4 regions of the Undibacterium sp. RuRC25W genome follow, and region 2 is predicted to be linked to each of the others. Evidence: predicted binding sites of a transcription regulator. Region 2 holds the regulator's gene; each other region holds the start of a gene.
What was found. Region 2 encodes sigma-54, which starts transcription at its own class of promoters, with help from an activator protein. Its sites were predicted from a motif close to TGGCANGNAANCTGCTTT; they were not measured.

Region 1 (8,302 bases), on a different contig from region 2:
CGCCACAGCATCAGGACCATGCAAACGAATAATGTCAGAAAAACGTAGTGCGACCGTTTCCAGTGCTGATTCCCAATCCACTTGGCGACGTGGCGAGGTACGATCGATCCGCAGTTCAGGATATAAAGCGCGCCCAGTATCATTGCTGACAGTCAGTGGCAATGACAAACCTTTACTGCATAGTCTGCCAAAGTTGGCTGGATGATCGGGGTCGCCCTCAATCCCGACCACGCGATCCCCCTCAGATTCGATCAGTACGCCACACCCCACCCCACAGTAACAGCAGGTTGATTTGGTGATTGTTCGCATTGTTGGCACTATCCGCGTTGTCGGCATTGTCTGCATGTCTTAATCCTGACTAAGGTAATGCGAGAAAAATTTGACCTGACTCCACTTTCACAGGAAAGTGCCGTGCACATCCAACATCCGGCGCTTTGGCTTCACCACTGCTCAGGTCAATTTGCCAGTTATGGAGTGGACAGGTCACTGACTCGCCATGAACAATCCCCTGAGAAAGCGGCCCTGCTTTATGTGGGCAGCGATCCAGTAGTGCAAAAACCTTATCGCCATTGGTACGGAACACAGCAATATTGCCATCAGCCCGTTCAATCACGCGGGAGCCCAGTTCAGGAATATCGTCCACCTGACAAATGTGTACCCATTCACCTTTGATGATGTTCATTTCATTTTTCCTTACGCGATGACTTTTAATGGAATGAATTCATGACGCTGCGCTCCTTTGATACGAGCGGCCCATGGATCAGGCAAACCGTCTAACGAATAAAGTAAGCGCTCATACAACACTTTCCGTTGCGCATGATCGGTGACGACTTTTGCTTTGATATAGTCAAGGCCTACTCTGGCAATATAATGCACCGAGCGGTCGAGGTAATAGGCTTCTTCACGGTATAACTGCAAGAAAGCACCGGCATATTCTTTGACTTCCTCAGCAGTTTTTACTTTCACTAAAAACTGTGCGACTTCGGTCTTGATGCCGCCATTTCCTCCAACGTACAATTCCCAGCCACTATCGACAGCGATCACACCGACATCCTTAATGCCAGCTTCAGCACAGTTACGAGGACAACCAGATACCGCTAGTTTTACTTTATGCGGAGACCACATATTGGCCAGCATCGTTTCTAAGTCGATTCCCATTTGGGTACTGTTTTGCGTCCCAAATCGACAGAATTCGATACCGACACAGGTTTTGACTGTACGAATTGATTTGCCGTAAGCATGGCCAGAATTCATTCCTAGATCGGACCAGACATGGACCAGATCTTCTTTCTTTACGCCTAACAAGTCAATCCGTTGACCACCAGTTACTTTCACCATAGGTATCGCATATTTATCAGCTACATCAGCGATGCGACGCAATTCGGATGCATTCGTGACGCCACCTTTCATTTGTGGAATGACTGAGAATGTTCCATCTTTCTGAATGTTGGCGTGCGCACGTTCGTTAATGAAGCGACTTTGCGGATCATCGATGGCTTCGTGTGGCCACGTCGATAGTAAATAATAATTGATCGCAGGACGGCAGGTCGCACAGCCATTGGGTGTGCGCCACTCAAGAAAGTCGTAAGTACTCTTGTGCGTTAACAAGTGATGTTCACGAATCGCTTTGCGTACTTCACCATGATTACGGTCGGTACAACCACAGATGGCTTTGGTTTTTGGTGTTTCCTGAAAACTGCTGCCCACCGTGTTCAATAAAATCTGTTCAACTAATCCAGTACAGGAGCCGCACGAACTGGCAGCTTTGGTCTGTTTCTTGACATCGTCGAGGGTGAACAGTCCCTTGTCTTTGATCGCTTTGACGATCGTACCTTTGCAGACACCGTTGCAGCCACAGACCTCATCTGTATCTTGCATCTGGTTGGCACGACTTTGCCCTTGCACGCCCACATCACCGACATTAGATTCGCCAAACATGATGTGATCACGCAGTTCACCCAGTTTTCGCCCCTCTTTGAGTAACTTGAAATACCAACCACCATCAGTGGTGTCACCGTAAAGACAGGCGCCGATCAACTGATCATCTTTGATGACTAATTTTTTATAGATGCCACTTGCTGGGTCAGACAGCACGATTTCTTCGCTGCCCTCTTTGCCCATGAACTCACCTGCTGAAAACAAGTCAATGCCAGTGACTTTGAGTTTTGTGGACAGGAACGAGCCAAGGTAGCGTCCTATACCCATTTGTGCCAAGTGATTCGCACACACTTTTGCCTGCTCAAACAGCGGCGCAACCAGGCCATACGCCACACCACGATGGCTGACGCATTCGCCCACGGCATAAATGCGCGGATCATAGGTTTGCAATGCGTCGCTGACGACAATCCCGCGTTGACAGTAAATGCCGGCTGCCTCTGCCAGTGCCGTATTTGGGCGTATGCCCACGGCCATGACAACGAGATCTGCATCAATGGTGGTGCCACTCTTGAAACGTACAGCGCTGACTTTACCTTCTTCATTGCCGATGACTTCTTCAGTCACTTCTCCCATCAAAAAATCTAAGCCACGCTCTTGTAGCGATTGCTGAAGCAGCTTTCCTGCAGTTTTATCTAACTGACGTTCCAATAACCACTCAGCCAGATGGACAACGGTCACATTCATGCCACGCAAACGAAGGCCGTTCGCTGCTTCTAGACCCAGCAATCCACCACCGATGACGACCGCATTTTTTTTAATGCGTGCTGTCTCGATCATAGTTTCCGTGTCATGAATATCACGATAGCTGATGACACCATCGAGTTTATTGCCCGGCACCGGCAGAATAAATGGCGTCGATCCGGTAGCAATCAACAAACGATCGTACGGTGTGCAGCTACCATCATCAGTAATGACCTGGCGTTTAATCCGGTCAATCTTGGACACCGCACATCCCATACGTAAATCGATTCCTGCTTCCTCATACCAAGACACAGGGTTAAGTACGATATCTTTAAAATCCTGTTCTCCAGCCAACACAGGTGATAAGAGAATACGGTTGTAGTTGGGGTGCGGTTCATTCCCAAAAATAGTAATTTCATACATATCCGGCGCAATGGCGAGTAATTCTTCCACTGTTCTGATACCCGCCATCCCGTTACCAACGACGACTAATTTAAGCTTTTTCATAGTGTACCTTTCATCGTCAGACGCGAACCATACCTGCGGACCAGCTTGTTCTCCAACGGGCTTTCACACCACTCAGACTGACCCATCCTAATGCCGCGAGGAAAGAGAATAACCATAATCCTACAGAATAGTCGCCAGTGGCTTGTTTGATCGCACCAAGGCTGGCTGCGAGGGCAAAGCCGCCAATCCCACCCGCCATACCAATCAAGCCTGTCATGACAGCGATTTCTTTACTGAAACGCTGTGGTACTAACTGAAACACCGCACCGTTACCAGCACCTAGACACAGCATCGCCATGATAAACAGCGTCAGCGCGCCGACTGAGCCACCAACATGAAAGCCTGCAGTAGCAATCAATACGGAGGTGCTTGCAAACACGACCAGCAGCGATTTTGTACCGCCGATACGATCAGCTAACACACCACCGAGTGGACGCATCACCGAGCCAGCGAACACACATGCTGCCGTTGCCAATCCTGCTGTTTTAGGATCAAAGCCAAACTGATCATGGAAGTAACCAGGCAGCGCACTCGCGAATCCAGAAAACCCACCAAACGTGAGGGAATAGAAAAACATAAACCACCATGCATCCGAGTCACGCAGCATGCGCAGGTAGTCGCTCACATCCTTTTTCATGAAAGTGCCAGGCGCATCTTTTGCGAAGCGTGAATAGGTGATCAGCAACAGCACGAGCGGAATGCACGCAACACCAAACACATTTTGCCAGCCGAGCGCGGTCGCTAACATCGGCGCAAATAAAGCCGCCAGTACCGTACCTGAATTGCCCGCACCTGCAATACCCATCGCTGTACCTTGATGTTGCGGTGGATACCAGCGAGATGCCAGCGGCAATGCCACCGCAAACGAGGCACCAGCAACCCCAAGAAACAGGCCCAAAAACATGATGCCCGCAAAACTATGGATGCCAAATTGCCATGCGCAGAGCAAGGCCGCAATCACGACGATCTGTCCAATAACGCCAGCGCGCTTTGTCCCCACCCGATCAGCCAGAAAACCCATGAAAACGCGTAATAGGGCACCTGCCAAGATAGGCGTTGCCACCATGAATCCGCGGGCCTGCGTTGATAAACCGAGCGCTGTAGCAATCTGCACTTGCATTGGCCCCAGCAGATACCAGACCATAAAACTCAGATCAAAGTACAGGAATGAGCAAAATAATGTCGGCGTGTGGCCGGAGCGCCAAAAACTACGATCCATGAGAATCTCCTAGCTAAAGCAGCGGATCACAATAAAGACACGCTGCGCGAAACAATAAAAAAAGGCATCCGCTCGTACTTTCTCTACGAGGGGACGCCATTGTCCTTGTCGCACGTTGTCGCCGTTGACATCGCACCTTGCATTCTTGTTCGCACGTCGTTGTGCTCACATCTGTTGCATTGCAATATGTGTGCCAGGTGAGAAAAACGGGTATTTCAGAGGGAGGAGGGTAGACGCCAAAGACCGATGCGCATGATTAATGCACTGAGGAAGTGCAAAAACATCGTGTTGCACTTGAATGGGGTGAGGCCTTAATGCTCAATGCATATTATGTTGTTTATTCAATATAGGTACGCGCTGCGCCCCTGATCTGACATGCCATTCCCAGCAAAGAAATGGTGGTTGTGGGCACGTCAGAGATGACTTCAGAGTATTTACAGCTTCTCCAGTTGCTTCTTTGCATAAACCGCAGAAGGCGAAGTCGGGCTGAGCTCAAGATACGTCTGATACGCTTTTTTTGCTTTGACATTATCTCCTGCATGGACATAAGCATCGCCTAAGTTGAGATAAGCAATCGCCCTTGAAGGATCGATCTTGATGGTGTTTTCAAACCATCGTGCTGCCTCTGCGAATTGGTCGCGCTTGTAGTAAACAAAACCCAGATTATTGGCCGCAAGCGCAAAGTCAGGACGCAGTTTCAGTGCTTGGGTAAATTGCGCTTTGGCTTCGGCGTATTGTTTTTCTTTGTAGTACTGCAAGCCTCGGTCATTCGCATGTTGTGCCATTTGCCGTGAAGAGAGTGGCGTGTTCACCGGCGTGACCAGCGTTTGTACTGCACCCTGTAAATCTCGTACTTTGACACCGGTGTTGGGCTGCGCTGCATTACCTTTGTCATTGACTGCGGCTTCTGGTCTGGTGGAGTCGAGCTTGGTATTGAGCGCGATTGCATCATTCGATAACTGGGTCGTGGCCGTGTTGATAAATTCGCTCTCGACGGGTAATTCAAAGACAAAGTCGCCACCCTCTGAACCCGGCAAACTACCAAATGCTGGCGTTTGTTGCGACACCGCGGCGACGGCTGGTGCGACATACGCCGCCAGCTCAGTGGCGGTGATAATGCCGTCACCGTTCAGATCTGCTTTGCCAGAAAGCCCTTGCATGAGCGTCCAGGTGAAGACCGAGTGCCCGTTCGGACCACCATCGGCGACCATTTGATCAGAACCACCCGCTGTTAACATCTGGCGACCAATCCGTTTTGCGTTGTCGCGCAGATAGTTAGCGGCACCACCTCGGGTGAGCCCCAGCCCACTGTAGCAGGCATCCATCACAAAAAATACGTGCTTGGAGTTCAGACTTTCAGAAATATTTTGAATTTCCGTCATCGGGATCGCATCAGCGGCAAATGCATTGGGGTCCGAATCGACCGGAACGATATACCCTAAGTCACGCCCAGAGCTGAGCTTACGCGTCGCACCATGTCCGGCAAAGAACACAAAAATACGGTCATCTTTTTTGATATTCGGGTTGGCGAGGCGATCATGGAATGCAGCCAGAATCCCATTGCGGGTTGCTTCGCCATTTTGTAGCGCGAAAACATGGTCGGAAGGAAAGCCCAGTTTCTCAATCAATACTTGTCGTACACTCTGTGCGTCTTGAACAGCATATTGAAGTTTAGGCCATTTGGCGTAGTCGTTAATGCCAATCACCATTGCCCACGAGTTGCTGTAGCCTGGGCTCACAGAGACTTTATCTTGTGCAGCATTTTTACCTTTGACGACAGTGAAAGTTTTGCCGTCCCATCCTGCAAATTGATAACCATCGGCGACGAGCTTGTCCAATACCACGGGCAATGCTTTGACTGCGCGGTCGTGAATATCATGGAATAGAATAATCCCATGATTTTGTTTTTCAATGGCTTGCAAGACGCGGTCTGCAATCGAGCTTGGAATAGGATCCGCCCAGTCTAAGGAGTCGATATTCCACATCACTGACTGTAAGTGTCCTTTTTCCAGTGCTTGTAAGCCTTCCTGATTATGCGCACCGTACGGGAAACGGAACAAGGGCGAACGGTTCGTATCCATTGCCTTTAACAGCGTATCCGTTTGAAAGATCTCTTTGTTCAGATTGTCGCCACTGAGCTTGGATAATTGCGCATGGCTAAAACTATGATTCCCAATCACGAAGCCATCATCATGCAGTTTTTGGCTGATCTTTGCCGTTGCAGCGAGTGTGGTACTGCCATCGGTATTAATGGCACCTAGATTTTGCCCGACATTAAAAAATACCGCAGGAACACCATATTTTTTCAGGATGGTGGCAATTTCTTCTGTGTACTGTTTATGCGGTCCATCATCGAAGGTGAACACGACAGTTTTTGACGGCAGTCGATTTCCGAAAATTTCGCGTTCTGGTTTGCTGGCATCAGACTCAATGACTTCCTCTCTGATCGGCGCAGGCAGCACAGTGCCATAGTCTTTGAGTATTTTTTCGCGTGAATATTGCTGCTTCAAATGCGCAACGTAGGCATCCCATTTTTCTCTCTTTAAGACAATACCACGCTGCTCAAAGTGACCGAAGATCTGGCCTAATTCTTTTTCATAATTACGCTCAATCTCATTTAATGCATCCAGATCTTCCGAGATCCGTTTATGCATTTTGATTGCCGTCAGTGAAGTATCTTTGGTCACTGACGTGAGCAGAGCGGCCATGACCTCTTTAAATGCCAGGCGATCGGCGTCGAACAGGGCTGGATCTGATTCGACATAATCGAGCAAGTGATTGATGGTCTCAAAGCGGTTTGCTTGCGTTGAGCTGACTAGCGCATCTAAGCTCGTTTTGAGCTGTGAAATAGTGTCCTGATTTTCATGAAAGATGACTTGGCCCACTCTGACGCTGGCATCCAACTCAGTTTTAGATAGCTTGCCTTCATCCGCTACCAGAACGATTATTTTTTGGTAATTGGATAGAATGCCTTTGAATTGTGTGTCGAGAATGGTATCGCTGGCAGGTGCGTTGGTCCCAGCAACGGCATTATCGGCAGGTTTTGCATGATAAAGCCATGCTCCACCAGTAGCGACTAAGAGGCTGGCAAGGAGGATGACAATGGTTTTGGTATGTTTCACTTTTTAGCCACAATAGAGAGGTGATCGCAAAGTGAATTTTATCGTGAAATTACAATTTAATAATGACAACCGTGCGTGAAAGTACATTTAAATCCAACGCTACCCCACCGCAGTCTTAACGCAAATTCATCGCTACAATATTAACTTTAACAATCTGCCTTTGCACCATGCTTGCCGTCAATGCGCCAGCATTAAGGAGAGGCCTCTTTTTCTAAGCCGTGCCGGACGTGAGCTGCAGTACGACTTTGCCATGTGTTAAGTTAATTGGCGTGCCAAGCGCGTGCAACAGTTTCCAAGGCGTTGGCGCTGCCAGTCGCTTTGTTGATTTTTCGATTCGCTTGGCCTAGGACAGATCTATCTCCGCGTTTAATTTGTGCCTGTGCCGCTGTTCTTACTTCTCTGGCTCTTTTAAGGAGATATTAGGATACGTTCCAAAGGCGATAGGTCGCTCGGAACCCTCAACACGGTAGCCCATGCGCCAATACTTAAAACCAGCAAAGTTAACCCGCAAATGTACTCACAAAGACGTTGGCTATCAATGGGCGTTAAAATCGCTTAGAAAACAAAAAACCCGCCGTAGCCTAAGCTAGAAGCGGGTTCTTTGTACGTTACCGAACTAGTCGGAACGCGAATCTGGTGGTGATAGGTGGACTTGAACCACCGACCCCAGCATTATGAGTGCTGTGCTCTAACCAACTGAGCTATATCACCAAGAAGCCTGAGATTATGGCAGCTTGTGGGGCGGGTGTCAACCCTGCGCTGGACTTTTTTGCTGGAAACGTCGGGGATTTTCTAAAAAGACAAGGGGTATTTTGTGTTTATTCGGGTAGATGTA
Region 2 (8,302 bases):
GTCTCCTTAGGACATGCGGGCTTGTTTGGTATTGGCTCGTACACGACTGGTGTTCTTTACCTCAAACTTGGCTTACCAATTCTGCTCGCGTTACCTGCGAGTATTGTGGTTGCTGCCGTTTTTGGTGCGGTAATGGCTCTGCCAGCATTGCGAGTTACTGGGCCATATCTGGCAATGGTGACGCTGGCGTTTGGTACTATCACACAGATTCTGATTAATGAGATGAGCTTTTTAACTGAGGGTCCAATGGGCATTCAGATTACGAAGCCGGGCTGGTTCGGTCAGAAGATGGATGAGACAACGTTCTTTTATTTGGTCGCGGTATTGATGGTAGTGGCGTTAATTGTTGTTCATCGTATATTGCGCTCGCATCTTGGTCGCGCGTTTCAGGCATTACGTGACAGCCCGATTGCATCGGATTGTATGGGCGTTTCGGTTTATCGCTACAAAGTATATGCCTTTGTAATCAGTGCAGCGTTAGCAGGTCTTGCAGGTAGTTTGTATGCCTATTCTGAACAATATATTTCTCCGAATACCTATAACTTTGAACTGACTATTTTGTTTTTGTTAGCAGTCATTATGGGTGGACGTAAGAGTCGCATCGGTTCTTTAATTGGCGCCTTTATTGTGGTGATGTTGCCATCGCTGTTGGCTGACATTGACTTGTTCCGCCAGATATCAACTGCAGCAGCGGTGATCGCAGTGATTGGCGCAGTGATCGCTTTAGTACAGAAGCGTAAAACAGCCCGAGAGATTGTCGTACCCGTGGTAGCAACGATAGGTATGGCATTGTTTTCCTATAAATTGGAAAATATTACCGATTGGCGTCTGACTATTTTTGGTCTGATGACCTTATTCGTTGTCTATTATTTGCAGGATGGTATTGTCGGTTTTGTGAGTGCCATGTTTGGTAAAGGTCCTCGTCATCTTATCGCTCAGTCAGGTGCGCAGGCTGTGGACGAATCGTTGGCAATTGCGAATGCGGGCGGTGAGCGCGTTGGCGTGTTGTTGAGTGCCCGCCAGTTGTTGATGCAGTTTGGTGGATTAAAAGCCCTGAATCATGTTGACCTGCAAATTGCCCAAGGTACGGTGCATGGATTGATCGGCCCGAATGGATCCGGTAAAAGCACAATGATGAATGTGTTGACCGGTATCTACAAACCAACTGACGGTGTGGTTGAGTTTGCTGGGCGGGTAATTTCAGGAACGACGCCATCAGCGATCGCTTTAGGCGGTGTTGCGCGGACTTTCCAGAACGTACAATTGTTTGGCGAAATGACTGCTACCGAAAACGTGTTGGTGGGTTTGCATAGTACTTTCCGTAGTAACGTTTTTGATGCCATGCTGCACACACCACGGTATCTGCGTGAAGAGCGTGCAGCACGTGAACGCGCTGCGAGCATTTTGCACTTTGTTGGTTTATCTGATCTGGCAAATGAAGAAGCCCGTAATCTGCCTTATGGTAAACAACGCTTGTTGGAAATTGGTCGTGCGCTGGGTTTAAATCCACAATTGTTATTGCTTGATGAGCCAGCCGCAGGATTGACTGCGCCTGACATCAAAGAGCTGATCGCGATCATTCGTAAAATTCGCGAACACGGCATCACGATTATTCTGATTGAGCATCATATGGATGTGGTGATGTCGCTATGCGACACCGTCACCGTACTCGATTTTGGTCAGAAAATTTGTGAGGGCAAGCCAGCCGCAGTTCAGGCTGATCCGAAAGTGATTGAGGCTTACCTTGGTGGAAGCGTCAGTGAAGAGCTGAGTGGCGCAGCCCATCCAGTGGCTACGGCGTAAGGAGAACCGCATGTTAGAGATTTCAAATTTACACGCCGCGTACGGTAAGGTGCAAGTATTGCACGGCATTTCTTTGTCCGTCCCAAAAGGCAAAGTGGTGACTCTGATTGGCTCAAATGGTGCAGGTAAAACGACGACCATGCGCGCTATTTCCGGTATGTTAAAACCGAAAGAGGGTACCGTTAATCTTGGAGGACAGGACATTACCGGACTCGATTCGCACAAAATTGCACGCGCTGGTCTGGCACATTCACCGGAAGGTCGACGGGTATTTGCAACCATGTCGGTCAAAGATAATTTATTGCTCGGCGCGTTCCCTCGTTTTACAGGATCGCGCAGTCGCGGCGATATTGATACGGATTTGCAAAAGGCGATGGAGTTATTTCCTCGCCTGCGTGAACGTCGCGATCAGCTCGCTGGCACCTTGTCTGGTGGTGAGCAGCAAATGCTGGCGATGGCACGTGCAGTCATGTTAAATCCTGAAGTGATTTTGCTCGATGAGCCATCGATGGGATTGGCGCCGATTTTAGTGGATGAAGTTTTCCGGATTATTCAGCGTCTAAAGCACGAAGGGATGACTATGTTGCTCGTAGAGCAGTTTGCAGCTGCTGCGTTGGCGGTTGCTGATTATGGTTATGTGCTTGAGAATGGGCGGATTTCTGTTCATGGGCCTGCGGCGAGTTTGCAGAACGATCCGGCGGTGAAGGCGGCGTATTTGGGGGGGAATGCGCAGCATTGATGTGCTGGCATTTTGTTGCGTATCTCGGCAGCCAATCACGTTTCTTTTCGCAAGGGTTTGCTGGGAAAAGCGAGCCAAAGAAACGCTCCGCAGACTTCGTTCTTCGAATGCAACACAGTGTGTAGGAACAATGTGCGCGTCACGTAAAACGGGAAAGTATCTAAATTCGCTTCGCTCAGACAAAGATACTTTCTGATCCGTTTTCCGTGAAGCACAAATTGCTTTATCTAAAGCGGATAAAGGTAATTGCACAATCAAAACTAGCTACGCTAAATGGAAAGCAGAAAACGCCCCTCTACTGCAAGCGCAATGGAGGGGCGGCTTTTGGATTAGGTATCAACGACCAACGTCACTTCACCGAAGCATTACCCCATCACCCCACTAACGAACGCAATGGGTGGGCGTATTTTGGCCATACTGGCGTGAAGAATTCCACTACCATATCGCGTGTGACTTCTGATAAGTCTGCAGGTGACCATCGTGGTTGATTGTCTTTGTCGACAACTAAAGCACGTACACCTTCTAAGACTTCGCCATGTTTGAAGCAGTGGCGCACCATCGTTCTTTCCATACGCAGGCAATCTGAGACTGACATACTGGCGCTGCGGCGCAATTGTTCTAACGTGACGCTCATCAGTAATGGCGAGCGTTTTGCCATTGTTGCGAGGGTCGTCTGGGCAAAGGTACTGTCGCTTGCTTTCAGGCGTTCAGTAATAACAGGAACGCTATCTCCAATGAACAATGCATCAATTTCTGCACGTTGCGCGGCGAGTTTGCTTTGTGCTGGGTCGACTTTTGACGCAAACGCACTAGCAAAATCGTGAATCGCTTTACGCCAATCAGTCGCATCGCTATTGCTCAAGAAATCCATCAAAGCAGGGATTTCAGTGGTTGGAACAAACACATCGGCCAGCCCAGCATAAAGGGCATCGGCAGCAACAATGATCTCTCCACTTAATCCAAGATAAGTGCCGATTTGGCCTGGTGTGCGGGATAAGAAATAACCACCACCGACATCTGGAAATAAACCGATATTTACCTCAGGCATCGCCATTTTTGTGCGCTCAGTAACGATGCGCACGCTAGTGTCAGGGCCTGCTTGAGCAATGCCCATGCCGCCGCCCATGACGACGCCGTTCATCAGCGCGATGTAAGGTTTTGGATAGAAATGAATTAAATGGTTTAATGCATATTCTTCGGTGAAAAAATCTTCTAATAGCGCGCTGTCACCCGTCGGCGTTGCTGTTCCGACGTCATAAAAAAAGCGAATATCACCTCCTGCACATAAAGCCTTTTCGCTACTACTCTGAATAAACACGGCACGGATGTGTTCATCTTCTCGCCACTGGAGCAAGCTAGCAGTCATCGCGCGTACCATGTCCAGAGATAATGAATTAAGGGCTTTGGGGCGGTCAAGCGTAATAAAACCGATATGATTTTTAACGGATGTCAGGACGTGTTCGCTCATAGGATTACCAATAAATTGATCGTGATGAAGCAATCATTTTATGCTTTGGTTGGCAAGACGTCACGTGCTTTCAACATCGCTAAACAAAGAGCTTGGTATAAACAAAAAAGGACGCCAGAAAGCGTCCTTTGTTTTGATGTCCCCGATTATTCAGGGGATGGAAATTATGCCGATGCCGGGTCTGGCATATGTTTTATTGCATCGTGCTGATGTTCCTGAATTTTGTCTTTATGCTTAATGACTTGACGGTCCAGTTTGTCGACCAGTGAATCAATGGCGGCATATAAATCATGCGCCAGACTTTCAACATGGATATCTTTTCCGCTGATGTGTAGATTGATATCGGCTTTGTGACGTTTTTCTTTTTCTCGGAGCTTGTCTACCGTCAGGATGACGGCAATATCAATGACTTGATCAAAGTGACGCCGTACCCGTTCTAGCTTGGTATGTACGTATTCGCGAATTGCAGGAGTTACTTCGACGTGATGTCCACTGATGGTGAGATTCATACTGTGCTCCTATAATAATGTTCCATACTATGATGATGCGCTCATTTCATCGGAAGTGTTTTGAGCTAAATCATATATAGCAATTTAAACCGTAAATACAAGGACAAACTTATAAAGATTTACGCATACTCACTGGAGGAATTTTCAAGGCTTCTCGGTATTTGGCGACGGTACGTCGGGCAATTACCATGCCCTGTTCACCCAGCATGTCTGCAATTTTACTGTCAGAGAGTGGGTTCTTCTGGTCTTCTGCTCCTATCAACTGCTTGATGAGTGCTCGTATCGCGGTGGACGATGCTTCTCCCCCAGTTTCCGTCGCGACATGGCTGCCGAAAAAGTACTTCAACTCAAACATGCCATGTGGGGTCAACATGTATTTTTGGGTCGTTACACGAGAAATTGTGCTTTCGTGTAGTCCTAGTGTATCAGCTATTTCGCGCAAAACAAGGGGGCGCATAGCAACTGCACCGTGCGTAAAAAAATTACGCTGCCTTTCTACTATCGCTTGCGCAACGCGCAATATGGTTTCAAAGCGTTGGCGCATATTTTTGATGAGCCAGCGTGCTTCCTGGAGTTGGGTGTTTAGACCATTTTCGCCGCGATGCTGACGCATCAGATTCGCGTACATGCTACTCACGCGCAGTTTGGGCATGACGTCCTGATTGAGTACGACTTGCCAGCCATTCGCCGTTTTTTTGACAATTACATCTGGGACGACATAGTCTGAACTACTTTTAGCAAATTCACTGCCTGGGCGTGGTTTGCATGTTCGGATGACAAGCTGTGCTTCACGTAAATCTTCATCATCACAATCAAAAATTTTCTTTAATTTAGTGAAGTCCCGTTGGGCAAATAAATTTAATTGATTTTCAACAATACTTAATGCCAAGCGACGCGTCACGAATGGGATATGAGGTAAACGTTTTATCTGCAATGCCAAACATTCTGCCGGACATCTTGCACCGACTCCGGCGGGGTCGAAACTTTGCACCATAGAGAGCGCAAATGATAATTCTTCTAGCTCAACAGTCAGTTCTATTGGCAGACTCGCATGAATTTCTTCTAATGTTTCGCTGAGATAACCATTATCATCAATGGCATCAATGATGAGTTCAACCAGCGCCAAATCACGCGGTTCGCGCAAATTGAGTCGCATTTGTTCTGATAAATGCTCACGCAGACCAATGTGCGCTGCTTCTAGCTGACGTTGACCGTCATCATCTTCGGCATTGTATTGGCCTGCTGGCGCATCATTGAAGCTCCAGTCTTCCTCGTTTGCGCTGACACTGTCATTCGTTGCAAATTCAGTGTCAGATTGTGAATCCTGCGACGTAGTGGTATTTGCTTGTAAATCTGGTATTTCCATGCCTGCATCAGGTGTTGTACTGGTGCTATTGATTGCGCCATCTGCCAATAGCCTGACTGCATTATCCATAGGATCATCGACCCGTTCCAAGAGTGGGTTCTCGATGAGTAGTGTTTCCAGTTCCTGATGTAACTCAAGGGTCGACAATTGCAATAACCGTATCGATTGTTGCAATTGTGGAGTGAGCGCCAGATGCTGGGAAGTGCGGAGTTGCAGGCTTTGTTTCATGATGCTTCCGTCACATCCGGAAATGTTCTCCCAGATACACCCGTCTGACCGATTCATTTTCAATGATGTCGTCAGGCTTGCCACTGGCTAATACTGCACCTTGATTGATGATATAGGCATGATCACAGATACCCAATGTTTCACGCACGTTGTGGTCAGTGATCAAAACGCCAATACCACGCTCTTTGAGAAAGCGTACGATACGCTGAATCTCAATGACCGCGATGGGATCAACGCCCGCAAATGGTTCATCTAACAGGACGAACCGCGGATTTGTTGCCAAAGCACGGGCAATTTCGACGCGTCGCCGCTCCCCCCCCGACAGAGATAAGGCAGGGTTGTCGCGGATTTTTTCGATTTGTAAATCTGCCAATAAGGCATCTAGTCGTTGTTGAATAACACCTTTAGATAAAAATTTGTTATTTTCATCTTTTTGTATCTCCAAAACCGCGCGGATGTTTTCTTCAACAGTGAGTTTTCTAAAAACTGAGGCTTCTTGCGGTAAGTAAGATAAACCTAAGACCGCACGTTCATGAATCGCCAGTCCAGAGGCGGGTATGCCGTCTATGGTAATACTTCCACCATCCGATGGGACGAGGCCAACAATCATGTAAAACGAGGTGGTTTTTCCCGCCCCGTTAGGGCCAAGCAAGCCAACAACTTCGCCGCTCTTCACGGTCAATGACACATCTCTGACAACCTGCCTCGCGCCGTAGCGTTTTTGCAGGCCTTTTACCACCAGCGTGCTGGTTTTTTCTGAGGTATTGGTTGGCATCTTATATTTCTTTGATATTTTATTTGTCGTTCTTTGGCTGAATAGTCAGACGGATTCTTCCACCGCCAGATACAGCAGTGCCATTGCTTGTATTCGAGCCAACAAAGACATCGTTTTTACTATCGTAAGAGAGATACTCGCCTTCTTGTTCGTCGGTGACCTTGCTACCTTCAAGGTAACGTACTTTGGCACGAGAGATGAATTTAATAAATTCTGTTTTTTCGTCATATTCGGCACGCTCAGCTTCACCCTCTACCCACAGGTCTGGCCCGCCGTCGCGTTTCTGGCGAAACCTGACCTTACCCCCAGCCTTAGCGTAGAGTTTTACGTTTTGAAAATCATCAGGGGTTTTGCTAGCAACAGCACGTTCCGCGCTGACGACCAAGGTCCCTTTGGTGATGTGCACATCACCAGAGCAAGTGGTGACATTGGTTTTGCCGTCACTGATCAGATGATCCGCTTCAATGACCATTTCTTTTTTGCTATCGGCTTTTTCGGCGTGTGCCGATAAAACTACCGAAGTGCAGAGGCCAAAAAATACTATCGAGCTCACAATCTGACGAGTAGAAATGAGAGTCAGGCGCATGGTTTACTTTCTAATTGGGTTTCTTGTCAGGTAAGTTCTCAATCAACACGTTTTTTTAAACGTGCGCGTACTTTGCTTAATAATTCCAGTTGCTGCGTTGAATTATTAGCGACCATACCAATTGCATGAGATTCTATACCGTGGGTAAATAATGTGACGGGATGATCCGAAGTAATTAAATCATCATCCGGGGTCAACATCAGATAATCTGTTTCTAAACGCATAAAATGTGAGTTGTCGCCCTCTGGGCGTTCAACGGTCACGTTGTCATACAGGCGCACTATATCGTGTTCGCGTTTCGGTAGGACTGTATTGGATTTCTGATCTACAACAGCCCGTGCTGCAATGATTGTGACTGCGGTGCGTTGATCGGCAAAGCTATTAATGTGTGGATTGGTAATTTCATACTGATCGGTACGTGGCAGATGGATCAGCTTCTCACCAGTTAAATGGTAATTCGCTTTGTTGCTATTCGATAGTCGTATGAAGTTGAATTTTTCTACATAGTAATCAGGCTCAAGGCGCACGGAAGATTTTTGTGCATCTTCTTCTCCACTCTGGCGAAACGCATTTTCCACCCAAAAGCTTCCGAGCGCAATAAACCCTAGGACTGCTACTGCAATCCAGATTTGTGCTCGGTCAATGGTGATTTGTGGTTTCATGCCAGATAGTCAGCTAAAGCGAGTTGGTATTTGTTCTGCGCCCGTAAAATGTAGTCACACACCTCACGTGCAGCGCCTTTACCACCAAGTGCCGTGGTCACATAATCTACTCTTGAGCGAACTTCTGGATGGCCATTGGGGACACTTGCGGCAAATCCGACACGGG
Region 3 (8,302 bases), on a different contig from region 2:
GGATTAATTTTTGCTGCCAGCAAATAGGAACGCGGCATTAAATGGCCAGACGTCGAGGATTCCGATCCAAAAGTGAACGTCTTTCCTTTTAAATCTTCCAGCTTGTGAATATCGTTTTTGGTTGTGATAAAAACGGACTGGAATTTCTCATCTTCCTCGCGTTGAACGAGAGGAATGATTTGGCCTTTACTGCGAACATTCGCTTGGACAAATGTAAAACCACCAAACCACACCATATCAAGCTTGTGATTAATTAAACCCTCAACGGATGCTGCGTAGTCTGTAACTGGAATGAACTCTACTTTCATGCCGAGTTTTTTTTCCAGATAGGCACCCAGTGGTTTGAATTTTCTTTGTAGTTCGGTTGGTGCTTCGTCCGGAATCGCTGAGACACGCAATGTTTGCTGTGATGTTGCTTGTTGCGCCATGCTGATTGTGCATACGCCGCTTAAGCTCAGGGCTCCAGCTGCTACCAACGCGCTAAAAACGCGACGCGACATAGTTGATGTGGTCATAAATCAAATTTCCGTTGGAAGAAAATAAAGTAAACAGCTTATACCAAAACTGAAAAATAGGCAGAGTCTAGCAAAAATTATCAGGACTTTGTTTCGGCGATATCTTCTGATTGCGGATGGTTCAGAAAGAAGGATCGGTTTCTCCCGCCTCGTTTTGCACTGTACAGGGCGGCATCGGCCGTATTTAATAACTGTCTCGGATCGTTGGCAGTGTTACCTGTCAGTGTGCTGTGGCCGATACTGATGCTGATTCTCCCACCGATGCGAGATTTTTCATGTGGGATATTCAGATTCCAAACAGCTTGCCTGATTTTTTCCGCAAATAATGTCGCTGATGCCTGGTCCATATTTGGTAGCAGTAGTACGAATTCTTCTCCGCCAAATCTGGCGACGACATCGCCGACACGTTGCAATTGTTTCTTTAGTACGTTGGCGACTTCAATTAATGCGTTATCACCGACTACGTGGCCATAGCAATCATTGAATTCTTTAAAGAAGTCGATATCAATCATGAAAACTGAGAGCGGGATATGTTGGCGTAGTGTCTGCCCGAGCGCGATCTTGTAATGCTCATCGAAAAAACGACGGTTATATATCCCTGTTAAACCATCAGTCGTTGCCTCTTTTTTGAGGAGTTCAGAATGTGTGCGGAGAATTTTTTCGCGCTTAATGGATGTTGTTGAATCTGTGATCTGTACTAGGCAGCAGCGCTCTGTTTCTATGTTGATTGGCGTGAGCGAAATAGATTGAGGTAACCGTTTTTCGTTTTGCTCATGCCCTCGCGCAAATAAGGCCAGGGGAGAGCGATGCAGCGCATTAGAAAGTACCACTGGTAATCCATAATTGATCGTGTTGGTGATCGCTGTGATGAACGCTGCGCTGGGTGCTTCCGAAAAAACGTCAGCAATATTGTTGCCTAACGCGTTAACTGCCTTGGTGCCACTATGTTTTTCAACCCAGTTATTCCAAACGGTGATTTTTTTATGCTTGTCTACAACGATTAATCCCAGATTAATTGAGTTGAAAATCTCTTCCATCAACAGTGACGATGGGGGTGTTAAGACAGACATTAAATCGCCCCTAGAAAGTGCTCGATTTGTGCGACCAAGTCCCGCAAGGACGTTGAGCTCAAAACGAAAATTAAATGACCTTCCGAATGGCGTTTCTCAATAGCGAGATCAATGTGCAACAGTAGTAAGTAAGGCTCATCTTCGTTGGTGCTAACACGTTGAAAAATTTCTTCAACTGTGGACACAGTGTAATCAGGTAGTGAGCAGTTAAGAGGAATGCTTAGCATATCTGCCATTGCAGACAAGCAGGCATTGAGGATGATATTACCTAATTCGCACATTGCTTCCTGTTCGAATTCAGCGAGGTCTTCAAGGCTGATTTGTGAGCCCATCATGTCGCGCACAATTTCGAGTGCGTGTGCTTCGGTGAAAAGTAGAATAGCTTCAGCTTCAAATGCGCCAGTGAAAGTTTGGTGAACAGCGCCAAAGCGTTCGCTATTGAGACCCATCACCTCCTTGTCAATTTCAGACGATTTGCGAATCTCTACAGAGGGAACCGAAAGAAGAACTTCATCTCCGACAATCTCTGAGAGACTTGCCGCAGCTCTGCCGGCGCCAACATTGAATATCTCACTCAATGCGTCCAGATGAAGTTCAGTTAGAGAGATCATTTTTAGCTTAGGAAGTAATTGGTAACAATAGCTATCGACTTTTCTGTGACAGGTTTCGAGACAAAAATTGAGCCTAATGAGTTAGCGCGCGTTTGCATCGCATCCTGAACGTTGGCGGAGAAGATCACGATGCGCATCGCCGGGTGCGCTTGTAGTATCAATTCTGCGGCATCGGTGCCCAACATGCCGGGCATGTTAATGTCCATTGTGCAAAAATCAACATGCTGCTCTGCGGTGATTTTGATTGCGTCTTCGCCACAACCGGCTTCGATGATTTCCCAGTCGGGTTGTGCTGCTTTTATATGGGCTCGTATCACCATCCGTGATACTTTGCTGTCATCAACGATGAGAAGTTTTGTCATGAGTTTTATTGGGTTGCAAGTTGACAATGTTATTTGTGATAAATCCGTTCTATTCTCATTTTACATTACAGTTTCAGAAAATTTACATGTAATCCACTCAATTAGTGTTTCTTGAGCTTTCGCCAGAGGGTTGTGCGGCTGATTCCAAGAAATGCAGCTGCCGCTTCCCTGTTATTGTTGAATTTTTCCATTACTTGCTCCAAGGAAATATCCGTTATCTCGTCGCTTATTTGCAGAGTTGGATTTTTGTTCATTATGGAAGGCGCATCGAGTTCTGGAAGAATCTTTCGCGCGAAAGCGGCGGTGAGTGCCTGTAAAGGCTCTGCACTTAAAAATAATCCCAGACGTTCCATCATATTCCGCATTTCCCGGACGTTCCCGGGCCAGCTATATTGTTCGAATAAATGACGGCACGAATTGATCTGAGCGTGAAGGTTAAGATGAGGGCGCGCACCGATGCTAGCTAAGGCGTGTTTGAGACTCCACTCCGCGAGCGGTAAAATATCTTCGGTTCTCTCGCGCAGGGTTGGCATCTGTAAGCGTAAAACTGCTAACCGATAAAATAAATCTGCCCTGAAAAGGCCTTCTTTAATACGGGTATCGAGATCGCAATGCGTTGCGCTGATAATGCGGATATCAATTGGAATTGGTCTTGTGCCACCAACTCTGACAACTTCGCGTTCCTCAAGTACACGCAGAAGGCGAGTTTGCAGGCTCAGTGGCATTTCGCCGATTTCGTCCAGAAATAACGTACCGCGATGGGCTGCTTCAAATACCCCGGCGTGCCCTCCACGTCGAGATCCTGTAAAAGCGCCTTCTTCATAACCAAATAATTCTGACTCCAGCAGACTTTCGGCGATCGCGCCGCAATTCACGGCCACGAACGGATATCGAGCGCGCGCACTTTCTTTATGCATTGCTTGGGCAGCGAGCTCTTTACCTGTCCCTGTCTCACCTTGCAGTAAAACCGTGGCGGGTGAGCGTGCATACAGTGAGATGGCGCGTCGTGTTGCTTGCATTGCAAGCGATTCGCCACGCAGATCGCGTATGTCGTGCCTAGCGCGTAAGGAGTCAGTTGCTGCATGACGACGGCCGCGATTTGATTCCAGTTGTGTCAGACGGGCTAACTCCAGTGCATCATCAAATGCCTGCCGTATGGATGTCGCTGAATACATAAATATGCCTGTCAGGCCTGCTTCTTCTGCTAGGTCTGTGATCAATCCAGCGCCGACAATCGCGCGGATGCCGCTGGCTTTCAGTTCGCTGATCTGAGCTCGTGCGTCTTCTTCAGTGACGTAAGTTCTTTGCTCTAAATCGAAACCAAAGGTGGTTTTGAAGTCTGCCAGTTCTGGCATGGTTTCTTGGTAGGTGACAATACCTATTTCGGCAGAGACTTTGCGGGCTCTGGCTAAGCCCTGCATCACATCAAAGCCACTCGCTTTGGCAATCACTACCGGCACTGGGAGGCGATTTTTGAGATAGGCACCGTTTGATCCTGCTGCAATGACGACATCGCAGCGCTCTGTCTGCAGGCGCTCGCGGATGTGTTGCACTGCTTCTTCAAATCCCATGTACAAAGGAACGATGTCTGCATTGGCATCGTACTCCACCATAATGTCCCGAAACATGTCAAATAATCTTGAAATTGAGACTGTCCAGATGACGGGTCTGTCTTGTGGGTCGCGTGATGGCGTGTTTGATTTCATGGATTCTGAGGTGTTAAATCGCATTGACAGGCATGTTTTGTGTTGCGTTTCAAAAATTGTTGCATTTGATGTTTCATTGATTTCATTTGAAACATTATTATGAAACGTAATGAGGTGGGAAGGCAACCGCTAATGTGGTGTCGGTATGTTTTAAGTCCTTGATTTTTATGAAAGTACGACTAATCTATCTCGCAGCCAGTCTGGATTGGCACGCTGATTGCATTATGCTTAGTGAATTCTGTTCAACATACGGGGCTGATAGCAACATGTTGCACCTCATCTGCGACAAAACTGAGGCCTCACTAACCTGAAAGATAACCACGATATGAGTAATTACTCCGCAGGTGCTGCCTTCCGCAAGGCAATGCAAGAAGAATCACCATTACAAGTCGTAGGCGCAATCAACGCTAACCATGCCTTGCTTGCCAAGCGCGCTGGTTTTAAGGCGATTTACTTATCTGGTGGCGGTGTTGCCGCTGGTTCACTGGGCCTGCCAGATCTGGGTATTTCTAATCTGGATGATGTTTTGACAGATGTACGTCGTATTACGGATGTTTGTGATCTGCCATTGCTGGTAGATGTCGATACTGGATTTGGTTCTTCCGCGTTTAACGTTGCCCGTACTGTCAAATCAATGATCAAATTTGGCGCAGCTGCGATGCATATTGAAGACCAGGTTGGCGCGAAACGTTGCGGTCATCGTCCCGGCAAAGAAATTGTTACCAAACAAGAGATGGTTGACCGTATTAAAGCGGCAGTGGATGCCCGTACTGACGAAAACTTCGTCATCATGGCGCGTACAGATGCGTTGGCCGTCGAGGGACTCGAGGCGGCGATTGAGCGTGCGCAGATGTGTGTTGAAGCTGGTGCTGATATGATTTTCCCAGAAGCGATCACGCAACTGGAGATGTACAAGCAATTTGCGAACGCAGTCAAAGTACCTATTCTGGCTAATATTACAGAATTTGGATCGACACCTTTGTACACGGTTGAAGAGCTGAAATCCGCTGATGTTGGCTTAGTTCTCTATCCGCTGTCGGCATTCCGTGCAATGAATAAAGCAGCTGAAAACGTCTATACAGCAATCCGTCGTGATGGCACGCAAAAAAATGTGGTCGATACAATGCAAACACGCATGGAACTGTACGATCGCATTAATTACCACGATTTCGAACAAAAACTGGATGCATTGTTTGCCCAGCAAAAAGTGAAATAAATTTTGAAGATCCCCGCTCTCAACACAGAAATAATAGTGACCGCTTTTCTGGTTGAGGGTGAACGCATATCAATCCTTAACCTCTCTTGCTGAGCCAAGGTACAGGAAATGCAAGGACGATCAATCTGCTCTTTTGCTTTTCTGTGCGTATCTGGGTCTCCGCGGCGAGTGTTTTTTTGAAAATCTGGAGAAGACGATGACAACCGAAACAACAAGCACTTTCAAACCAAAAAAATCTGTCGCTTTGTCAGGTGTAACCGCGGGTAATACTGCGTTGTGTACCGTAGGTAAAACTGGCAACGATCTGCATTACCGCGGATACGACATTCTTGACGTAGCAGATGCCTGCGAATTTGAAGAAATTGCCCATTTGTTGGTGCATGGTAAATTGCCAACTGGTGCAGAATTAGCTGCCTACAAAACCAAATTAAAAGCATTGCGTGGCTTGCCAGCCAACCTGAAAGCGGCATTAGAAACACTGCCAGCATCTTCACACCCAATGGATGTGATGCGCACAGGCGTATCCGTCTTGGGTTGCACATTGCCAGAAAAAGATGATCATAATGTGCCAGGTGCACGCGATATCGCTGATCGACTGATGGCTTCGCTCGGCTCTATGTTGCTCTACTGGTACCATTTCAGCCACAACGGCAAGCGTATCGATACAGAAACTGATGATGATTCCATCGGCGGCCATTTCCTGCACCTCTTGCACGGAACAAAACCAAGCAAATCTTGGGAAAAAGCGATGCATACATCGCTGATTTTGTACGCAGAACACGAATTTAATGCATCCACATTTACTGGCCGCGTGATTGCTGGTACTGGATCCGATATGCATTCCGCTATTACTGGCGCGATCGGTGCGTTGCGTGGTCCTAAGCATGGTGGTGCAAATGAAGTGGCATTTGAAATTCAAAAGCGCTACGACAATCCTGATGAAGCAGAAGCAGATATCAAAAAACGCGTCGAAAACAAAGAAGTAGTGATTGGTTTTGGTCATCCTGTGTACACGATCTCCGATCCACGTAACAAAGTGATCAAAGAAGTGGCGCGCGACTTGTCCGTGGAAGCGGGTTCAACAAAAATGTTTGATATTGCTGAGCGTCTCGAAACAGTGATGTGGGATATCAAAAAAATGTTCCCGAATCTGGACTGGTTCTCTGCAGTGTCTTACCACATGATGGGTGTACCGACGGCAATGTTTACGCCATTGTTTGTGATTGCACGTACCTCAGGTTGGGCGGCGCATATCATTGAGCAGCGTATCGATAACAAAATCATTCGTCCAAGTGCTAACTATGTTGGCCCTGAAGATTTGAAATTTGTACCTTTGAACGAACGTAAGTAAGTATTGAAATCGTCGCACCACAGTCGCACAAAAAGACGCGTATATCGCCTTTGAAGACTGTGTGCATACTACTCGGTGACGTACCCGCTTAACCATAGAATGGCTCAAGCGGGTACCTTATTCGGGGCGATGATGCGACGATGCACATGTCATTCATCACTCTGGTGCACTTTAACCAGCTGACGAGTTAACCTCTTTTCTTCGCACTGCAAATTGCTTCAACAATGAGCGAGCACACAATGAATACACAATTCCGTAAGTCTCTACCCGGCACTAAGCTGGATTTTTTCGATGCCCGTGAGGCGGTCGACGCCATTCAGGCTGGCGCTTTTGATAAGTTACCGTACACTTCACGTGTGCTGGCTGAAAATCTGGTCCGTCGCTGCGATCCTTCAACATTAACTGACTCATTAAAACAGCTGATTGAACGTAAGCGTGAGCTGGATTTTCCATGGTTTCCGGCACGTGTGGTGTGCCACGATATTCTGGGTCAGACCGCGCTGGTTGATCTTGCTGGCTTGCGTGATGCCATCGCGGAGCAGGGTGGGGATCCGGCGCAAGTTAATCCTGTCGTGCCAGTGCAATTAATTGTTGATCATTCGCTCGCTGTTGAATGCGGCGGCTTCGATCCAGATGCCTTTGAAAAAAACCGCGCCATTGAAGATCGTCGTAATGAAGATCGCTTCCACTTTATTAACTGGACAAAGCTGGCATTTAAGAATGTCGATGTTATCCCGCCAGGCAACGGCATCATGCATCAGATCAATCTAGAGCGCATGTCCCCAGTGATTCAATCTCAGCAAGGTGTTGCATTCCCAGACACATTGGTTGGTACTGATAGCCATACACCGCACGTCGACGCACTGGGTGTGATCGCCATTGGTGTGGGTGGTCTGGAGGCGGAAAACGTCATGCTCGGTCGTGCATCTTGGATGCGTTTGCCGGATATTATCGGAGTTGAACTGAGTGGTAGGCCACAACCAGGTATCACTGCGACCGACGTGGTGCTGGCACTCACAGAATTCTTGCGTAAATCTAAAGTAGTCGGCGCATATCTCGAGTTTTACGGTGTTGGCGCTGCTGCACTGACGCTCGGTGATCGTGCGACGATTTCTAATATGGCACCAGAGTACGGTGCGACAGCGGCCATGTTCAGCATCGATCAGCAAACTATCGATTATCTGAAGCTGACAGGTCGTGAGGATGCGCAGGTGGCGTTGGTAGAAACCTATGCGAAGACAGCTGGTTTGTGGTCGGATACCTTGGTTAATGCTGAATATGAGCGCGTACTGAAATTTGACTTGTCGACAGTGGTCCGTAATATGGCCGGCCCATCTAATCCGCATGCACGCGTTGCCACGGCAGATCTGGCCGCTAAAGGTATTGCAGGTGCATGGGATGATGTACCAGGTCAAATGCCTGACGGTGCAGTGATCATTGCAGCGATCACAAGTTGCACGAACACCTCTAA
Region 4 (8,302 bases), on a different contig from region 2:
CGACAACCGTTTGCTTTGCAGGCTCATTTTTTCTTGAATCTGACGCGTTATTGGCAACAGCCACTGGGAGCATATCTTGCGGTAAATCCGCAATTTCCACCGTTTGCCCCGGGGCCATGACAGTAATCCAATTACACAAATTCTCTAACTGTCGGACGTTTCCAGGAAAATCCATGCCAGATAAATAATGCATTGAGGTTTCTGACAGACGCTTCACATCAACACCAAGTTGCTTTGCACTTTGTGCTAAAAAAAACTTAGCCAAAAGCGGAATATCTTCACGTCGCTCACGCAGACTAGGCAGACGCAAACGAATCACATTCAAACGGTGATATAAGTCTTCACGGAACAGGCCATCTTTGACGCGCAATTCCAAATTTTGATGCGTGGCCGCAATGACCCTGACATTCGCTTTCATTGGCTGATGTCCGCCCACGCGATAAAAATGGCCGTCCGACAGAACGCGTAATAATCGCGTCTGAAGATCAAACGGCATATCACCGATTTCATCTAAAAACAGGGTGCCACCTTCTGCTTGCTCGAAGCGGCCGCGCCGCATTGTCTGCGCGCCAGTAAAGGCACCGCGCTCGTGCCCGAATAGTTCTGATTCTAATAAGTCTTTTGGAATCGCCGCTGTATTAAGGGCGATAAAAGGCTGATTTGAGCGTGGGCTGTGTTTATGTAAAGCGCGCGCGACTAATTCTTTACCACTACCAGACTCACCTGTAATTAAGACCGTCACATTTGATTGCGACAAACGTCCGATAGCACGAAATACATCCTGCATAGCAGGAGCCTGCCCCAAAATTTCAGGTGTTTCTGAGATGCTCTGTTCTACATTCGCCTCACGCAAGCTCTCTTCAAGTGCACGACGAATCAGTTCAACGGCCTTATCCAGATCAAACGGCTTCGCTAGATATTCAAAAGCACCGCCTTGAAATGCCGCGACTGCTGAATCGAGGTCAGAAAATGCAGTCATAATAATCACGGGCAGACCGGGGTGTTTTGCTTTTACCGTTTGCAGAAGTTCAAGTCCGGAAGCACCATGCATGCGAATATCAGAAACCAATACTTGCGGGGCTTCGGATTGCAGGGCCACCATCGCATCGCGCGCATTGGTAAAGCTTTTCGTGATCAGATTTTCTCTGGCCAAAGCCTTCTCGATTACCCAGCGAATTGAATCATCGTCATCCACTATCCAAATTGGTTTCATATCTTTATCTTAGTCTTAGGTTTCAACGTAGCGATTAATGATGACACTTTTGGCGTCTCACACTTGATGCGCTTACTTACATTAAGGAAGCGGAATCAGGATCCGGAAATCAGTACAACCAGGGCGACTTTCACACTCAATCACACCCATGTGTTGATCAACAAAGGTTTGTGCCAAAGTTAAGCCTAAACCGCTACCGCCATCCCGTCCAGATACAAGGGGATAAAAAATTCGGTTGCGGATTTCTGGCGGAATTCCAGGTCCGTTATCAATGATATGCAAATCTAATGCCAGCCTGTAACGTACCTTGGCTACGGTAATTTGCCGAACGACTCGCGTTTTAAATGTTAAACAAGCGTCCCCTTGTCGTATTCTTTCATTCAGTGCCTGCGCGGCATTATGCGCAATATTAAGCACCGACTGAATCAGTTGCTCTTTATCACCGCGAAATTCTGGAATCGACAAATCATAGTCACGCTCAATAGTCAGGCCTTGCGGAAACTCAGCAACGATCAGACTTCTTACCCGCTCGCACACTTCATGGATATTAACATCACCAACAATGTGCGGAAGTCGGTGTGGCGCCAGCAAACGATCAACTAGCGTTTGTAGGCGATCAGCTTCTTTGATAATGACCTGCGTGTATTCTCTGAGTTCTTTTAGCTGACGTTCGGGCAATTCCAATTCCAGCAATTGCGCTGCACCACGAATACCGCCCAGTGGATTTTTGATCTCGTGTGCAAGATTACGGATAAGTTCTTTATTCGCTTTATTCTGATCAAGCATACGCTCTTCGCGATCAAGCTTGAGTTGCTGAACGTTTTCACGAAATTCAATCAGTACAGGTAACTCCGGATTATCTAAGGCCGTTACGATGCTGTGCACGTGCAAAGGCTCCCGCCCTGCACGCTCCAGAGTCAAATCCTGGCGTTTATCTGCAAATTGATGCGCTACCGCTTGCTCAAATACAGCGATCAATTCATTCGCATTAAGAAAAAGATCTCCTAATTTCTGGTGAGTCAGCGCTTTTAAAGAACTATCTAATAAACTTTCGGCAGCGGCGTTCGCAAAGACGATGCTGCCCTCGCCATTAAGAACGATAACAGCCGACGTTAGGAGATCAAGTCCGGCAAATGGGGTAAGAGAATTTTTCAACATAGTCCAAAAAAAAGGCCGCACATAGCGACCTTTACGCAAACATCATGCCTGAAAAACGCAAAGCATGTGCATCATCATTATTTCAGGTTATTGAGTTCGCGTTGCAATGCTTCAATATTTTTTGTAGTCCGACTGATATCGTCTTTCATAGACGCAGTTCGTTCCTGATATTTGGCATAGTTGCGCTCCCCCCCCAATCGCTCCGGTTCACCGTTGTTGTATTCTTTTTTCAGATCATCTAATTTTTTTTGCTCTGACTTCAACTCATCTTGCAAGATTTGCTTGCGATCTGAATCACGCGATTTTTGCGTATAGTCGTCAACTTTTGGAAAATCTGAGGGGCTCGATGCAGATTTACCCTGCGCTTTTTTGGTGGGCGATGGCAACGCGGGAGCAGGAACAAGCGTAATGCCCTGCAATTCGACTTTACTGCACCCTTTGGTTGCACCGGTATTTTTATACTCTTTACGTCCATTTGCATCAACGCATAGATAGACCTCGGTCTGCGCGTAGGCAATGCTTTGCAATAAGAGTAAGGAAACAAGGCCAGTCAATAATCGAGTCATATGCATTCAATAGTCGCGAACAGACTTGTAGTGTATTCGAAGCTCGGGCGATACACAATTCCCGCTTACCAGATGTAACAAAGCACGTGAAAGCACAAAAGAAAAAAAGCGGGGTTGCCCCCGCTTTTTCTTTACCTCGTCATGGATTACAGAGAGTAATACATGTCGAATTCAACTGGATGCGTTGTCATACGCATACGTTGAACATCTTGCATTTTCAGTTCGATGTAAGCGTCGATCATACTGTCGCTAAATACACCACCGCGTGTCAGGAACTCACGGTCTTTGTTCAATGCATCCAGTGCCTCTTCCAAAGAAGAACATACTGTTGGGATCAATGCATCTTCTTCTGGTGGCAGATGGTACAAATCTTTTGTTGCAGCTTCACCTGGGTGAATCTTGTTTTGCACGCCATCCAAACCTGCCATCATCAATGCAGCAAAGCACAGATATGGATTTGCCAGTGGATCTGGGAAACGTGCTTCAACGCGACGGCCTTTTGGATTAGCAACATAAGGAATACGGATAGAAGCAGAACGGTTACGTGCAGAGTAAGCCAATTTCACTGGTGCTTCGTAACCTGGAACCAAACGCTTGTAGGAGTTTGTACCTGGGTTAGTGATCGCATTCAATGCTTTTGCATGTTTGATGATACCGCCGATGTAGTACAGAGCGAAATCAGACAAACCAGCATAGCCGTCGCCTGCGAACAGGTTTTTGCCATCTTTCCAGATTGATTGGTGAACGTGCATACCAGAGCCGTTATCGCCAACGATTGGTTTAGGCATGAAAGTCGCTGTTTTGCCGTAGGTATGTGCTACGTTCCAAACAACGTATTTCAGGTTTTGTGTCCAGTCAGCGCGCTCAACCAATGTAGAGAACTTGGTGCCGATTTCATTTTGACCAGCGCCAGCAACTTCATGGTGATGTACTTCAACTGGAATACCCAAGGATTCCAAAATCAGGCACATTTCAGAACGCATGTCCTGGAAGCTGTCGACTGGTGGCACTGGGAAGTAGCCGCCTTTAACAGTTGGACGATGGCCAGTGTTGCCGCCTTCGAGTTTTTCGCCTGTTGTCCAAGAAGCTTCTTCAGAATCAATCTTCACAAAGCAACCGGACATATCGATTTTCCAACGTACGCCGTCGAAAATGAAGAATTCTGGCTCTGGGCCAAAGTAAGCGGTATCACCGATACCTGAGGATTTCAGGTAAGCCTCTGCACGTTTAGCGATAGAACGTGGATCACGGTCGTAACCTTTGCCATCGGATGGCTCGATCACGTCACATTGCATAAACAATGTTGTTTCTTCCATGAATGGATCGATATTTGCTGTGTTTGGATCAGGCATCAACAACATATCAGACGCTTCGATACCTTTCCAGCCGGCGATGGAAGAGCCGTCGAATGCGTGACCAGATTCGAATTTATCAATGTCGAATTGGGAAACTGGAACAGTTACGTGCTGTTCTTTGCCTCGGGTATCAGCAAAACGAAAGTCAACGAACTTAACTTCGTTGTCTTTCGCCATTTTCAAGACTTCTGCGGCTGTCATTGCCATGTGAAACTCCTCAAATAGAGCTAAAAATAAATTCGGAAATTGCTGAGCACTACGCCAGCCATATTAATCGAAGGAAATGAGCGTATCTATCACCCTCTGTCCCATCGAATTTCATGCATCGGCTAAACTCAACTATCAATCATAGCAGAAACTATGCCACCTTCCAGCCGAACAAAAAACAAATAAATTTATGCATAAATTCATGTTTTTCTCTATTTTCATTACTCCAGCGACAACTATTTAAGTAAGCACCAAAAACATGCAGCACTAAATGAGTGCAAAAAAATTTATTTGCACCAAATAAATGCAGCGCATCTTTCTCGACGCAAATAGCCACGTTTTGGTGCATTGGTGCATGGCGCTGGCAGATATCAATAAAATGGCGTCAATGCTACTTCATAAACCCCTATCGTTATATTTAAGTCATCCGCTCAATATTCACCTTCACCTTCGCATGATCAATACGATCATTCATGGGCATTTTTTAGTCAATGATTGATGCGCATCAGAAACAGTGCCGATTGGAAACGAACATGATTGACTCTCATTTATCCATTAGCTATCGTTCGCTTAATGATTGCGCTAACACGACGGCATGACAATATCCGGCAGTTAACATGAAACTTGACTGTTTCCATCGCCGATAGGACTATTAGTAGACATCATATGCCATCTATCTCCAGAAGGTTCTCCTTCAACTCTCATCTCTTTGCGATATGGACGTTCTTAGCGTCGATTGCAGTTGGCACTTCAATTGTTATTAGGCTCGAACAAAGTGCTCTTATTGAAGAACATCTTTCAACCTCAGGGCTGGCAACCATACAAGTGCGGGAAATTGAGGACAAGTTGGCGCACGCTCTGTCTGCAACTTACGCGGTCGCCTCTCTCATCAAGGATCACAACGGCAACGTCGATAATTTTGAGAGTTTTGGGAACCATTTATTATCGTATCACTCAAGTATAGCTGCCTTATATCTTGCGCCGAATGGCATCACAAGCAAGGTCGTGCCAACGGTCTGGAGAAAGTTTGGACTAGGTATCGACTTGTTTAACGATCCTGAACGAAAGACTGAAGCCATCATCGCAAAAAAGACCAACCAACTTTCTTTGGCAGGACCGCTCATGCTCCGCAGAGGAAGTATTGGTATCATTGGGCGCTTACCCATTTTCCTTCAAAAAGAGAATGACCAAAATCATTTTTGGGGAATGGTCTCTGTTGTCATTCCTTTACAACAAATAATCAAAGAAACAGAACTCCCTTTACTTGCGCAACATGGGCATGAGTATGAGTTGTGGCGATACGACCCCGCCACAGGGCTAAAACAAAGTATAGACAAAAGTGCTCATTTTTATCATCAAAGTGCGGTCAGACAAACAATCAAATTACCTAATACCCTCTGGTATCTCGACGTCGCACTCAATGATGCCGATAGATCGCTGATCGCGCTGATCATCAAATGCAGTCTTGTTTTTCTGGTCAGTCTTATCGTTGCTTGCATGGTCAAGTTATTACTCAACAGCAAGCAACAGAAGCGCAGTCTGGAAGCACTCATTACTTCCCGCACCAATGAGCTAGCAGCCAGGGAAGCAGACTTGTGTCGTGCTCAACGCATTTCCAGAACAGGTAGTTGGGTTGCAGACGCCAACCACAAAATTTTATGTTCCAATGAAGCGTACAGCATACTTAAAATTGCCAAGGGCGTTCAATTAGACCGTCAAACTATTCTGAAAAAGATTCACCCTGATGATCGGCGACAAGCCATTGAACATTGGGAGAGCATAAACAGCAATACTCATAGCGAAACTGAATTTCGCTTACTCATCGAAGGTCAAACAACTTGGGTTCATTCACAAATTGAACTCGATAAAACGTCCAGCGGACAAGAACTACGGCGCATCGGTACATTACAAGATATCACAGCCCGTAAGCGTATTGAAGACGATGTGCGGGTGGCTGCGATCGCTTTCGAAGGGCAGGAAGGTATGGTCATTACCGATGAAAATCGCGTCATTTTAAGAGTAAATAAAGCCTTCACCAGAATTACCGGCTACTCCAAAGAAGAAGCCATCGGCAAGACAACCAGCTTACTCAAATCTGGGATGCATGGCGCAAGTTACTACATCGACATGTCTGAACAATTGAAAGAGAATGGCTTCTGGCAAGGAGAAATATGGAATCGTCGCAAAAATGGAGAGATTTATCCCGAATGGCTGACGATCACAGCAGTCCAGTCCACCGATGGAAAAACGATGAATTACGTAGGTACGATGCAGGACATCACCCAACGTAAAGCAACAGAAGCCAAACTAGAACACCTCGCCTACCACGATCCACTGACTGGCTTGGCAAACCGACGCTTGTTACAGGACCGGCTTCAACACGCACTCGCTAACAACAGTCGAAGTAAGCGCCACGGCGCAATCCTTTTTCTTGATCTAGATAATTTCAAGACGATCAACGACATCAACGGCCATGCAATTGGCGATATGATGTTACAGGAAGTGGCTAAAAGACTGGCCAACAGTATTGGTCGCGCTGACACCCTAGCGCGTATCGGTGGTGACGAGTTTGCATTGATTCTAGAAGGCCTCAATGAACACGTGCAAGACGCTGCGATTAAAGCCAAAAAAAACGCCACACAAATTATCGAGCAACTGAAGTTGCCTTTCTTTATCGACGGCCAGCAATACCACACCACAGCAAGTATCGGTATCGATATCTTCAACGCTGAAACCGACTCTGCCAACGAATTGCTCAAACAAGTCGAAGTTGCCATGTATGAAGCAAAAGCATCTGGTGGCAACACCTTATGTTTTTTTGATCCTGACATGCTCAATATCGTGACAGCTCGAGCGGCAATGGAGGCCGATTTGCGTACCGGTATCTGTCAAGGGCAGTTCATCCTGTACTACCAGCCACAAGTTAATAGTGCAGGCAATCTGATCGGCGCGGAAGCATTACTGCGTTGGAAACACCCATTTAAAGGCATGATTTCTCCTGCCGAATTTATTCCTCTCGCTGAAGAGTCAGGATTAATTCTTCCACTTGGTGCCTGGGTGCTTAAAACGGCTTGCCAACAATTGCTTAAGTGGGAGCAAGATCCGGAAACCATGCAACTCACGATGGCTGTTAATGTCAGCGCCAAACAATTCCGCCAGCCGGATTTTGTTTCCGGCGTTTTGTCCACCATCGTAGAGGTCGGCATCGACGCCAGTAAGCTCAAATTAGAACTGACGGAAAGTTTATTAGTTGACGATATTGAAGAAACAATCAATAAGATGAATCAACTCAAAGCCCACGGTGTATGTTTTTCTTTAGATGACTTTGGCACAGGCTACTCTTCCTTAAGTTACTTAAAACGTCTGCCGCTGGATCAGCTAAAAATTGACCAATCCTTCGTCAGAGACATTTTGATCGATCCGAATGATGCTGCAATTACCAGAACAATTATCGGACTCGGTAAGAGTCTGGGTCTGGCAGTCATTGCGGAAGGTGTAGAAACCGAAGCACAGCGAATTTTCTTACAAAGCCAGGATTGTCATGCTTTTCAGGGCTATCTCTACGGTCGCCCCGCGCCCGAGTTGGCCATCGCCCAAAAAGCCCTTGCCATCTGAACAAGCGTGACTGTGCAAAAGGTTCACAGTCATGCATAATCAGTCTTATTTTTCCATTCTTGATGAAGAGATTCAGGCATGTCTGATCATTCTTTGCTGCAACTTGGACGCCATCGCGGACAAGAACAAAACCTGCCTTATGCGGGCGCACTCTCACCGTCTGAAGCCTATAAGTTATTACAATCAAC

Region 1: ACO0KV_RS09935 (nitrate/nitrite transporter) is a predicted target of sigma-54. The motif match lies at 4,524-4,541, and genes of this name have one in related genera.
Region 3: prpB (methylisocitrate lyase) is a predicted target of sigma-54. The motif match lies at 4,471-4,488, and genes of this name have one in related genera.
Region 4: glnA (type I glutamate--ammonia ligase) is a predicted target of sigma-54. The motif match lies at 4,641-4,658, and genes of this name have one in related genera.

What each region holds. Positions count from the first base shown of each region.
Region 1 is NZ_JBMPPD010000018.1:20,558-28,859, forward strand. Features, by position in the region: gene ACO0KV_RS09920 (molybdopterin-dependent oxidoreductase) at 1-345, opposite strand, end outside; gene nirD (nitrite reductase small subunit NirD) at 359-682, opposite strand; gene nirB (nitrite reductase large subunit NirB) at 694-3,126, opposite strand; gene ACO0KV_RS09935 (nitrate/nitrite transporter) at 3,143-4,345, opposite strand; gene ACO0KV_RS09940 (polysaccharide deacetylase family protein) at 4,780-7,467, opposite strand; gene ACO0KV_RS09945 (Arm DNA-binding domain-containing protein) at 7,859-7,978, opposite strand; tRNA gene ACO0KV_RS09950 (tRNA-Met) at 8,102-8,178, opposite strand; gene miaA (tRNA (adenosine(37)-N6)-dimethylallyltransferase MiaA) at 8,286-8,302, opposite strand, start outside.
Region 2 is NZ_JBMPPD010000013.1:40,120-48,421, reverse strand. Features, by position in the region: gene ACO0KV_RS08095 (ABC transporter permease subunit) at 1-1,803, shown strand, start outside; gene ACO0KV_RS08090 (ABC transporter ATP-binding protein) at 1,814-2,542, shown strand; gene ACO0KV_RS08085 (enoyl-CoA hydratase/isomerase family protein) at 2,916-4,010, opposite strand; gene hpf (ribosome hibernation-promoting factor, HPF/YfiA family) at 4,175-4,519, opposite strand; gene ACO0KV_RS08075 (RNA polymerase factor sigma-54) at 4,629-6,113, opposite strand; gene lptB (LPS export ABC transporter ATP-binding protein) at 6,124-6,888, opposite strand; gene lptA (lipopolysaccharide transport periplasmic protein LptA) at 6,908-7,474, opposite strand; gene lptC (LPS export ABC transporter periplasmic protein LptC) at 7,513-8,136, opposite strand; gene ACO0KV_RS08055 (KdsC family phosphatase) at 8,133-8,302, opposite strand, start outside.
Region 3 is NZ_JBMPPD010000039.1:24,486-32,787, reverse strand. Features, by position in the region: gene ACO0KV_RS15830 (putative selenate ABC transporter substrate-binding protein) at 1-515, opposite strand, end outside; gene ACO0KV_RS15825 (diguanylate cyclase domain-containing protein) at 596-1,585, opposite strand; gene ACO0KV_RS15820 (chemotaxis protein CheC) at 1,585-2,196, opposite strand; gene ACO0KV_RS15815 (response regulator transcription factor) at 2,199-2,558, opposite strand; gene prpR (propionate catabolism operon regulatory protein PrpR) at 2,660-4,264, opposite strand; gene prpB (methylisocitrate lyase) at 4,590-5,480, shown strand; gene prpC (bifunctional 2-methylcitrate synthase/citrate synthase) at 5,677-6,831, shown strand; gene acnD (Fe/S-dependent 2-methylisocitrate dehydratase AcnD) at 7,071-8,302, shown strand, end outside.
Region 4 is NZ_JBMPPD010000053.1:3,348-11,649, forward strand. Features, by position in the region: gene ntrC (nitrogen regulation protein NR(I)) at 1-1,213, opposite strand, end outside; gene glnL (nitrogen regulation protein NR(II)) at 1,295-2,371, opposite strand; gene ACO0KV_RS17580 (DUF4124 domain-containing protein) at 2,449-2,937, opposite strand; gene glnA (type I glutamate--ammonia ligase) at 3,084-4,499, opposite strand; gene ACO0KV_RS17590 (bifunctional diguanylate cyclase/phosphodiesterase) at 5,166-8,114, shown strand; gene ACO0KV_RS17595 (rhodanese-like domain-containing protein) at 8,193-8,302, shown strand, end outside.